3 regions of the Streptomyces sp. NPDC059582 genome follow, and region 1 is predicted to be linked to each of the others. Evidence: riboswitches for the same ligand, from Rfam matches in the RefSeq annotation. Region 1 holds a riboswitch; each other region holds the start of a gene.

What was found. Region 1 has a riboswitch for cyclic di-AMP ahead of ACFV0T_RS31455 (transglycosylase family protein). Riboswitches for the same ligand answer to the same signal wherever they lie in the genome.
Region 2: it holds a riboswitch for cyclic di-AMP, as region 1 does, so the genes downstream of both, ACFV0T_RS27480 (M23 family metallopeptidase) here and ACFV0T_RS31455 (transglycosylase family protein) in region 1, are expected to answer to the same signal.
Region 3: it holds a riboswitch for cyclic di-AMP, as region 1 does, so the genes downstream of both, ACFV0T_RS31920 (peptidoglycan DD-metalloendopeptidase family protein) here and ACFV0T_RS31455 (transglycosylase family protein) in region 1, are expected to answer to the same signal.

What each region holds. Positions count from the first base shown of each region.
Region 1 is NZ_JBHWCC010000046.1:46,732-49,998, forward strand. Features, by position in the region: gene eno (phosphopyruvate hydratase) at 1-886, opposite strand, end outside; gene ACFV0T_RS31455 (transglycosylase family protein) at 1,198-1,875, opposite strand; cyclic di-AMP (ydaO/yuaA leader) riboswitch at 1,879-2,047, opposite strand; gene ACFV0T_RS31460 (transglycosylase family protein) at 2,313-3,230, opposite strand.
Region 2 is NZ_JBHWCC010000036.1:69,235-72,501, forward strand. Features, by position in the region: gene ACFV0T_RS27470 (M16 family metallopeptidase) at 1-192, shown strand, start outside; gene ACFV0T_RS27475 (M16 family metallopeptidase) at 189-1,592, shown strand; cyclic di-AMP (ydaO/yuaA leader) riboswitch at 1,803-1,966, shown strand; gene ACFV0T_RS27480 (M23 family metallopeptidase) at 1,979-2,731, shown strand; gene ACFV0T_RS27485 (GntR family transcriptional regulator) at 2,919-3,267, shown strand, end outside.
Region 3 is NZ_JBHWCC010000048.1:6,711-9,977, forward strand. Features, by position in the region: gene ACFV0T_RS31915 (alpha-galactosidase) at 1-1,369, shown strand, start outside; cyclic di-AMP (ydaO/yuaA leader) riboswitch at 1,672-1,831, shown strand; gene ACFV0T_RS31920 (peptidoglycan DD-metalloendopeptidase family protein) at 1,836-2,828, shown strand; gene ACFV0T_RS31925 (SGNH/GDSL hydrolase family protein) at 2,992-3,267, shown strand, end outside.

The DNA of each region.
Region 1 (3,267 bases):
AGCCGGCCCAGTCGTCCTCGTACAGCGGGTCCTCGATGGAGACGAGCGGGTACGCGGAGACGAGCTCCTCGTAGTACTCGGTCATCTCGGCGGCCGAGCGGGACTTGCCCTCGAACTCGTACTTGCCGTCCTTGTAGAACTCGGACGCGGCGACGTCGAGCGCGAGCGCGATCTGCTCGCCGGGGACGTAACCGGCCTGCTTGATGGCCTCGACGATGAGGTCGAGGGCGGCGCGGTTGGAGTCCAGGTTCGGGGCGAAGCCGCCCTCGTCGCCGAGACCGGTCGACAGACCCCTGGTCTTCAGCACCTTCTTGAGGGTGTGGTAGACCTCGGCGCCCCAGCGCAGCGCCTCGGAGAACGACTCCGCGCCGATCGGGGCGATCATGAACTCCTGGATGTCCACGTTGGAGTCGGCGTGCGAGCCGCCGTTCAGGATGTTCATCATCGGAACGGGCAGCAGGTGCGCGTTCGGGCCGCCCAGGTAACGGAACAGCGGCAGGTCGCTGGCCTCGGAGGCGGCGTGCGCGACGGCGAGGGAGACGCCGAGGATGGCGTTGGCGCCCAGCGAGCCCTTGTTGTCGGTGGCGTCCAGGTCGAACATCGCCTGGTCGATCAGGCGCTGCTCGGTGGCGTCGTAACCGACGAGCTCCGGGCCGATCTGCTCGATGACGGCGAGGACGGCCTTCTCGACACCCTTGCCCTGGTAACGGTTGGGGTCACCGTCACGGAGCTCGATGGCCTCGAAGGCACCCGTGGAGGCGCCGGACGGAACGGCGGCACGACCCGTGCTGCCGTCGTCGAGGCCGACCTCGACCTCGACCGTGGGGTTGCCTCGGGAGTCCAGGATTTCCCGGGCTACGACGACGTCGATGGACGGCACGAGCATCTCCTTCTGGGATGTGACGCGAGCTACGCCGGGCCGTAGGCCCGGTCGGGCGCGGGCCTGTGGTGGCCCCGCGGGACTGAGCCTAACCGTCTCCGGGCGATCGGCCAGCCTCCGACCGCCCCGAGCGCGGAACCGAGAGTAAATTGTTTCCGAACGGAACAAAGCCGGTTCACAAAAATCCCCGCTCCGGTGCGTACGGGGGAACACGCACCGGAGCGGGGAGCCCGTGGGGACGGGGGCGGCCTTCAGAGAGCCTCCACTAATGGGAGACACGGACAGGGGAGCGCCGCGGTTCAGCTACGAGCCGGGCGTCACTTCAGGTGCAGCTGCTGACCCGGGTAGATGAAGTCGGCGTCGGCGACGATGCCCTTGTTCAGCTTGAACAGCGCCGGCCAGCCGCCCTTCACCTGGTGCTTCACGGCGATGGCGCTGAGGGTGTCGCCCTTGACGACCTTGTACTCGCCGTCACCCTTCTTGACCTTCTTGCCGGTCGGGGTGGTGACGGTCTTCGGGGCGGCCGGGCGCGCGGCGGAGCGGGAGGCGGCCTGCTTGTCGGTGGAGCGGGTGGTGGTCTTGGCGGGCTTGCTCGGCGTACCGGCGGAGCCGCCGGTGTAGGCGGCACCGGACAGACCCTTGCCGCAGGTCGGCCAGGCGCCCTTGCCCTGCGCGGCGAGGACCTTCTCGGCGACGGTGATCTGCTGGGCCTTGGAGGCCTTGTCGGCGGTGGCCGCGTACTGCGTGCCGCCGTAGGCGGCCCAGGTGGAGGCGGAGAACTGCACGCCGCCGTAGTAGCCGTTACCGGTGTTGATGGACCAGTTGCCGCCGGACTCGCACTGGGCCACGGCGTCCCACTGGGAGGCGGTGGCGGCGGAGGCGCTGCCGACCGCCATCAGCGGAGCGGCGACGGCTACACCGGTGACACCGGCCAGCGCGGCGACCCGGGTGGCCTTGGACGGACGACGGTGCTTGCCCTTGCCGGAAAACAGCATGCTTGATCCCCTCACCGACGCCTGCGAGGTGAGCTGTCGGGTTCGAGCCGGTTGAGTTGCCCGGCCGCGTCCCTCACGGGACACGGCTTCACCCCGAGCCGGAACCAGCTTCAACTGCTGGGCCCGGCACCTACCTTGGGTCCCCCGCTCCTGCCTACGGCGCTTGACGCGACGACTGTTCCCGGACGGCCGCTGGCAGGACTCGGCGTTGCGGCAGCCGGTGCCCGCGGTGGCGAGCGGTCACGACCGTAGACACGGGATCCGCCGAATTCCAAAGACGATCAGGGCCTCTGAGACTCATCCCACACTTTCACCAAAACGGACATTTAACGGCGAACCAGGGCGTCAACTCCCGCCGCTTTTCGCCCGTTTAGGCACCGACTCGTCGGCTCTGACCAGCAGTCGGCCCACCGGCCGTGCGTGGCACGAGGGTCGGCCTACGAGCCTGCCGTGGCGTAGGCGGTCGAAGCGTGCCGCCCGACGAAGGAGAAGGCGTCGGCCGCGTCCGCCGCTTGCTCGTCGGCGCTGCCGCCGCGATGGCGGCCGGTGCCCGACGCGTCGGCGGCCGGCGCGCCCGTATCGGCGGCCGGCGCGCCAGTGTCGACGCTCAGCGCGCCCGTGTCGACGAGGCCCGAAGAACCGATGGCCTGCCGGGAGTTGTCCGAGTCGCCGCCCCTGGCCCCGTCCGTGGACGAACCGGCACCGCGTCCCGCGTCATCCGCACCGGAGTCAGACGCCCCATCGGACCCGGCAGCTCCCGTCGCACCCGAAGAGGGAGTGGAAGAGGACGGTTCACCGGAAGGCAGGATCGAGGGAACGCCGGTGGCCTCACCGGAAGGCTGGGCCGACGGGCCGCCGGACGCCTCGCCGGAAGAGCCGGACAGACCGAGCGAGTCGGACAGTGAGGGCGAATCGGAGGAGTCGGACGATCCGCCCGAGGAGTCGCCCAGTACACCCGTGTCGATGTTCGCCGACACGGAGTCCTTGGCCAGCCCCGAGAGCAGTCCGCACGTGGACCAGGCCTCGACACCCTGGTCGGCGAGGACCTTCTCGGCGACGGCTATCTGCTGGGAACGGCTGGCCAGGTCGGCTCTGGAGGCGTAGTCGAGACCGCCGTACCGCTCCCAGTCGTCCTGGCTGAGGTGAAGGCCGCCGTAGTACCCGTTGCCGGTGTCGGCGCTCCAGGAGCCGCCGGTCTCGCACTGCGCGACCTGATCCCAGGTGCTGCTCTCCGCCGCGCTCGCGCCGGTGGCGGCGAGGAGCGGGATGGCGATGGCGGAGCCGGTCACTCCGGCCGCGACGAGCAGGGCCGGAGCCTGACGGGGGCGACGATGACGACCGTTCCCGGAGAGCATGCGGAGACCTTTCGCGCGACAGAGGTGAGCGGCACGG
Region 2 (3,267 bases), on a different contig from region 1:
CTGGACGTGACGGCCGAGGAGGTCCAGGAGGTCGCCAAGGCCCGCCTGCGCCCCGACAACCGGGCGGTGCTCGTCTACGAGCCGACCGCCCCCGAGGCCCTGGACGACGCCGAGGCCGCGGAGAGCACCGAAGACCCGGAGTCCGCGGCGACCGTGGAAGCCACCGACGCAACCGAGGAGGCGGCCCAGTGACCGAGCTCGCCACGATGGAGTTCCACCCCCAGCCCCGGCCGGGCGAGGCCAGGCCCTGGGCCTTCCCGGCGCCCGAGCGCGGCACCCTGGACAACGGGCTGACCGTTCTGCGCTGCCACCGCCCCGGCCAGCAGGTCGTCGCCGTCGAGGTCCTCCTCGACGCGCCACTGGACGCCGAGCCGGCCGGCCTCGACGGTGTGGGCACGATCATGGCGCGAGCCTTCTCGGAGGGCACCGACAAGCTCTCCGCCGAGGAGTTCGCCGCCGAGCTGGAGCGCTGCGGCGCCACTCTCGACGCGCACGCCGACCACCCCGGCGTACGGCTGAGCCTCGAAGTCCCGGTCTCGCGCCTGGAGAAGGGGCTCAGCCTGCTCTCCGACGCCCTCCGGGCGCCCGCGTTCGCGGACAGCGAGGTCGAGCGGCTGGTGCGCAACCGGCTCGACGAGATCCCGCACGAGCTGGCCAACCCCGGCCGCCGTGCCGCCAAGGAGCTCTCCAAGGAGCTGTTCCCGGCGACCTCGCGCATGTCCCGCCCGCGCCAGGGCACCGAGGAGACGGTCACGCAGATCGACTCCGCGGCCGTGCGTGCCTTCTACGACCGGCATGTCCGCCCCGCCACGGCCACCACCGTGGTCGTCGGCGACCTCGCCGGCCTCGACCTGGACGAGCTCCTCGGCGACACCCTGGGCGCCTGGAAGGGCACCTCGGCCGCGCCCCGCCCCGTGCCGCCGGTGAGCGCCGACGACACCGGCCGCGTGGTCATCGTGGACCGACCCGGCGCCGTCCAGACGCAGCTGCTGATCGGCCGCACCGGCGCCGACCGGCACGACCGGGTGTGGCCCGCCCAGGTGCTCGGCACGTACTGCCTCGGTGGCACCCTCACCTCCCGGCTGGACCGCGTCCTGCGGGAGGAGAAGGGCTACACCTACGGGGTGCGCGCCTTCGGGCAGGTGCTCAGGTCGGGGGCCCCCACCTCCTCCGGAGGGGCCACGGGCGCCGCGATGCTCGCCATCAGCGGCTCCGTGGACACCCCGAACACCGGTCCCGCCCTGGAGGACCTGTGGACCGTGCTGCGCACGCTCGCCGCGGAGGGGCTGACCGACGCGGAGCGTGACGTCGCCGTGCAGAACCTCGTCGGGGTGGCGCCGCTGAAGTACGAGACCGCGGCGGCCGTCGCGGCCACGCTGGCCGACCAGGTCGAGCAGCACCTGCCCGACGACTACCAGGCGACGCTGTACCAGCAGCTCGCCGCGACCGGCACCGTGGAGGCCACCGCGGCAGTCGTGAACGCCTTCCCGGTGGACCGTCTGGTGACCATCCTCGTCGGGGACGCGGCGCAGATCAGGGAGCCCGTGGAGGCCCTCGGCATCGGTGAAGTCACGGTCGTGTCCGCCGAGTAGGGGCAACGCGAAGGCACGCGCGCGGGGGCCCTGGTGACTGATGAGTCACCAGGGCCCCACCATGTCCGGAGAATGTCCGAATTGGGGGAGAGCTGCCTGTCTGCCCTGTGGGATGCGCTACAAAAGCCGCGATCCGTTTGAGGATCGAAAGACGGCGCCCGTACGGTCATGCGGTCTGTTCGTCAGGCAGTGCGCCGCACCCGCGGCAGCGGACAGTCATCGCCGAGTCCCCGTACGGCGCGAGCCAGGGGAGCCGGGGACCCATGCAGTCCCTGGGGTGAATCGGACGCCCGCGCGTGCCGCGAGGGGGTCCGTAGGAGACCTTCCTGCTCCGAACCCGTCAGCTAACCCGGTAGGCGAGAGGGAAGGAAAGGACCAGCCACTACATGGCGTTCATGTGCGCCCCCGGGAAGCACCGTCGTCCCGGCCGGATGAAGCGCACCAGCGCTCAGGCAGCCGGCATCGCGGCCCTCGCCACCACCGGCGTCATCGGTACCCTCGCGGCCCCTGCGCTCGCCGCCGAGAACTCCGTCGAACAGACCGGCCTCACCCCGGTCATCACCATCCGCGACTCGGTCGCCGAGCAGATCGACGCCCAGGCCACGGCCCAGAGGCAGGCCGCCGAGGAGAAGGCGGCCCAGGAGGCCGCCCGCGAGAAGGCCGCGGCGAGGGCCAAGGCGGAGCACGCGGCAAAGGCGCGCGCCGCCCGCGAGGCCGAGCGCAAGCGCCTCAACACCTTCGTGGCGCCGATCGCCCACTCCTACGTCTCCACCGGCTACCTCAGCGGTGGCTCGCTCTGGTCCTCCGGCAGCCACACCGGCATCGACTTCCACGCCGCCGGTGGCACCTCCGTCCACACGGTCGGCTACGGCACCGTCGTCGAGGCCGGCTGGGGCGGGGCGTACGGCAACCAGGTGGTGATCAGGATGAACGACGGCACGTACACCCAGTACGGTCACCTGTCGTCCATCGGCGTCTCCGTGGGTCAGAGGCTGGTCACGGGCCAGCAGATCGGCGTCTCCGGCGCGACCGGGAACACCACCGGCCCGCACCTGCACTTCGAGGCCCGGACCACCCCAGAATACGGCTCGGACATCGACCCGGTCGCCTACCTCCGCAAGCATGGTGTGAACGTCTGACAACAGACGGCGCGACATACCGAGGCCCCGGCTCCCGAGCCGGGGCTTTCGGCCTTTCGGAGGCCTTCCTGTCCAAAAAATATCCTTGGATTCCGGCCGCCCGTCGGAAATTACGCCTGATTGCCATAGAGTCGCAGAACGCACGTCACTCGGCGACGTTTCACGGGCATTAAGGCGGAGGTCGGTCATGCGTATTCCGGCGCACTCGGTATGCACGGCGATCCGGGACGACATCGTGGCCGGTGTCTACGAGCGCGGCGGCCGGCTCACCGAGGAACTCCTCGCGCGCCGCTACGGTGTCTCGCGCGTCCCGGTCCGGGAGGCCCTGCGCACCCTGGAGGCGGAGGGCTTCGTGGTGACCCGCCGGCACGCGGGCGCGTGCGTCGCGGAACCGACCGAGCAGGAGGCCTCCGACCTGCTGGAGATGCGCGTGCTCCTGGAGCCGCTCGGCGCGTCCCGGGCCGCCCAGCGGCGGACCGAGGCCCACCTGAAGGTGCTGCGCGGCCTGGTCCGCCTGGGTCAGGAGCGGGCCAGGC
Region 3 (3,267 bases), on a different contig from region 1:
GCGCGTGCAGATCACCGGCGGCGCGGGGTACGACGAGTCGGGCCTGCTGCGGCTGGCCGCGGGGGAGTCCTTCACCACGCCGGTCTTCGCCGGGCTGTGGAGCGACGGCGGATTCGGCGGTGCGAGCCGTGCCTGGCACGACTACCAGCGGACGTACGTCGTCCCGCAGGCCGACCGGGACCGGCCGGTGCTGTTCAACTCCTGGGAGGCCACCGAGTTCGACATCTCCGAGGAGCAGCAGCGGGCGCTGGCGCGGCGCGCCGCCGCGATCGGCGTCGAGCTGTTCGTGGTCGACGACGGCTGGTTCGGTGCCCGCACCAGCGACCGGGCCGGGCTCGGCGACTGGACGCCCAACCCCGACCGCTTCCCGGCCGGCCTCAAGCCCCTCGCCGACGATGTGCACGCCCTCGGCATGCAGTTCGGGATCTGGGTCGAGCCCGAGATGGTCAACGCGGACAGCGACCTGTACCGGGCACACCCCGACTGGGTGCAGTACCAGACGGGACGAAAGCGGACAGAACTGCGCAATCAGCTCGTGCTGAACCTCGCGCGCGAGGATGTCCAGGAATACCTCTGGGAGCGGCTCGACGCCCTGCTCAACAGTGCCCCGATCGACTACGTGAAGTGGGACTTCAACCGCTGCTTCACCGACGCCGGCTGGCCCGGTGAACCCTATCCGCAGCGGCTGTGGGTCGACCACGTGCGCGCCCTGTACGCCTTGTTGGACCGGCTCCGGGCGGCCCATCCGGGCGTCGCCTTCGAGTCCTGCTCCGGGGGCGGCGGCCGGATCGACCTGGGGATCATGAGCCGTACGGACCAGGTGTGGACCTCCGACAACACCGATCCGCTCGACCGGCTCGCCATCCAGCACGGCTTCAGCCAGATCCACCCCGCGCGAGTCATGGCCGCCTGGGTCACCGACAGCCCCAACGTCCAGCTCAACGGCCGGGCCAGCTCGCTGCGGTTCCGGTTCGTGAGTTCCATGGCCGGGGTGCTCGGCGTCGGCGGAGACCTCACCCGGTGGACCGAGGAGGAGCTCGCGGAGGCTGCGGACTGGGTCGGTCTCTACAAGGAGATCCGCCCGCTCGTGCAGCACGGCGACCTCTACCGGCTGCGGGCCCCGCAGGGCGGACTCAGTGCCGTGCAGTACGTCCGCGGGGACGAGACCGTCGTCCTCGCCTGCCTCCAGGCGCAGCGGTACGGCGAGCCCGTGCCCGCGCTGCGGCTGCGCGGCCTCGACCCGGAGGCTTCGTACAAATGCCATGAAACGGGCGAAGTTCACCGAGGGGCGGTGCTGCTGCATCACGGGATGCGTACGGGGCTGCGGGGCGACCTCGACGCGACGGTCATCCGTCTCCGCCGCGTCTGAGCGAAGTGCCCGGATTGCGGCTTTCGTTAGAAATCGCCGTGGAATAAGGGAAATCGTCGAGGGGTGCGTGAGGAGCGTCATACCGGTGACCGTGAGTCGCCCGGCATGTTCACGTAATTCAGGAGTTCTCCCAGGGAATTACGGAAAAGGGGCTGAGGGAATTCACGGAGGGTGACCGTGAATTCCCGTCATGGATCAAGCAATTCGGGAACTTCCGAAAACACCTGCTTGTTCCCCTGCTTCCCACTCGCCTACGTTCGCCATCAATCCGGGCGAACGCCTAATCCTGCCGGCGCCCGGTGTCCGCACACTGACCCGTGCCCGGCAGGAGCGGGGGACCCACAGGCACGACCGCCTGTTCCGGTCTCCGGAACAGGCTCGGGGTACAGCCGCGCCGCGAGCGCGGCCGGGCATCTCCAGCCCGCACCCGACAGCTCACCTCGCAGGCGCCGGAGAGGAATTCGCCATGCCCGCGAAGGGTAAGCACCGCCGCCCCAAGGCCCAGCGCTTCACTCGCTCGATCGCCGTCGCCGGAACCGGCGGCGCCGCACTCGCCCTCCCGCTCATGGGGGCCGCCGGCGCGCACGCTGCGACGCCCCAGACCCCCGCCGGGTCCGTTGCCGGACAGGCCGCGCAGTCCGCTCCGGTGGCCCACGAGCAGACCGCCGTGAAGCAGGTCGCCGAGAAGGCCGCCGACAAGGGCGAGGGTGCCCGGACCTACACGGTGCGGACCGGCGACTACCTCTCGAAGATCGCCGACGCGCAGCACGTCAGCGGTGGCTGGCACCGGCTCTACCAGGACAACCGTGCGGCGGTCGGCGCCGACCCGTCGCTGATCCACCCGGGCCTGAAGCTCAGCATCGGCGCGAAGGCCCGCGCCGGGTCGGGTGTGGAGTCCTCGTCGGCGAAGTCGTCGGCGAAGTCGTCGTCCAAGGACGCCCCCTCCGTCTCGACGCCCGACCTCGAGCTCGCCGCCGCCACCACCGGCGGGGCTCCCACTACTTCCACCGGCACCTCCACCGGCACTACGACCGGCACTTCCACCGCCACCGGTTACACCCTCCCGGTCTCCGGCGGCGCCGTCGGCACCGCCTACCGCGTGGCGGGCGGCATGTGGTCCAGCGGCTACCACACGGGCGTCGACTTCGTCGTCCCGACCGGTACCCCGCTCAAGGCCGTGGGCGCGGGCACCGTCGTCTCCGCGGGCTGGGCCGGCGCCTACGGCAACCAGGTCGTCATCAGGCTCGCGGACGGCTACTACGCCCAGTACGGCCACCTCTCCCAGCTCTCCGTCTCCGCCGGGCAGACCGTGACCGCGGGCCTGCGGGTGGGACTCTCGGGCGCGACGGGCAACGTGACCGGCCCGCACCTGCACTTCGAGATCCGCACCACGCCCGGCTACGGTTCCGACGTGGACCCGGTCGCCTACCTCCGTTCGCACGGCGTCGCCGTCGGCTGACCGGAGTACCGCCGCCCGCGACGTCCTTATTCCCTGGTTGGCCAACTCTTTAGCAGTGGCTTATCTCACCGTCCGTCAACCCCTTCCTACGGTCGCGTAGGTCACATTCGAAGGGGAATCATGGGCCGACGTGGCAGACGATTCGAAGAGTGACAGCAGATCAGTGATCGGGTCGTACGTGGCGGTGGGGGACAGCTTCACCGAGGGCGTCGGCGACCCCGGCCCCGACGGGGCGTTCGTCGGCTGGGCCGACCGGTTCGCCGTGCTCCTCGCGGACCGGCGGCCCGAGGGCGACTTCACGTACGCGAACCTCGCCGTGCGGGGCAAGCTGCTCGACCAGATCGTGGCCGACCAGCTTCCGCAGGCCGTCGAACTCGCGCCGGACCTGGTCTCCTTCTGCGCGGGCGGCAACGACATCCTCCGCCCAGGGACCGACCCC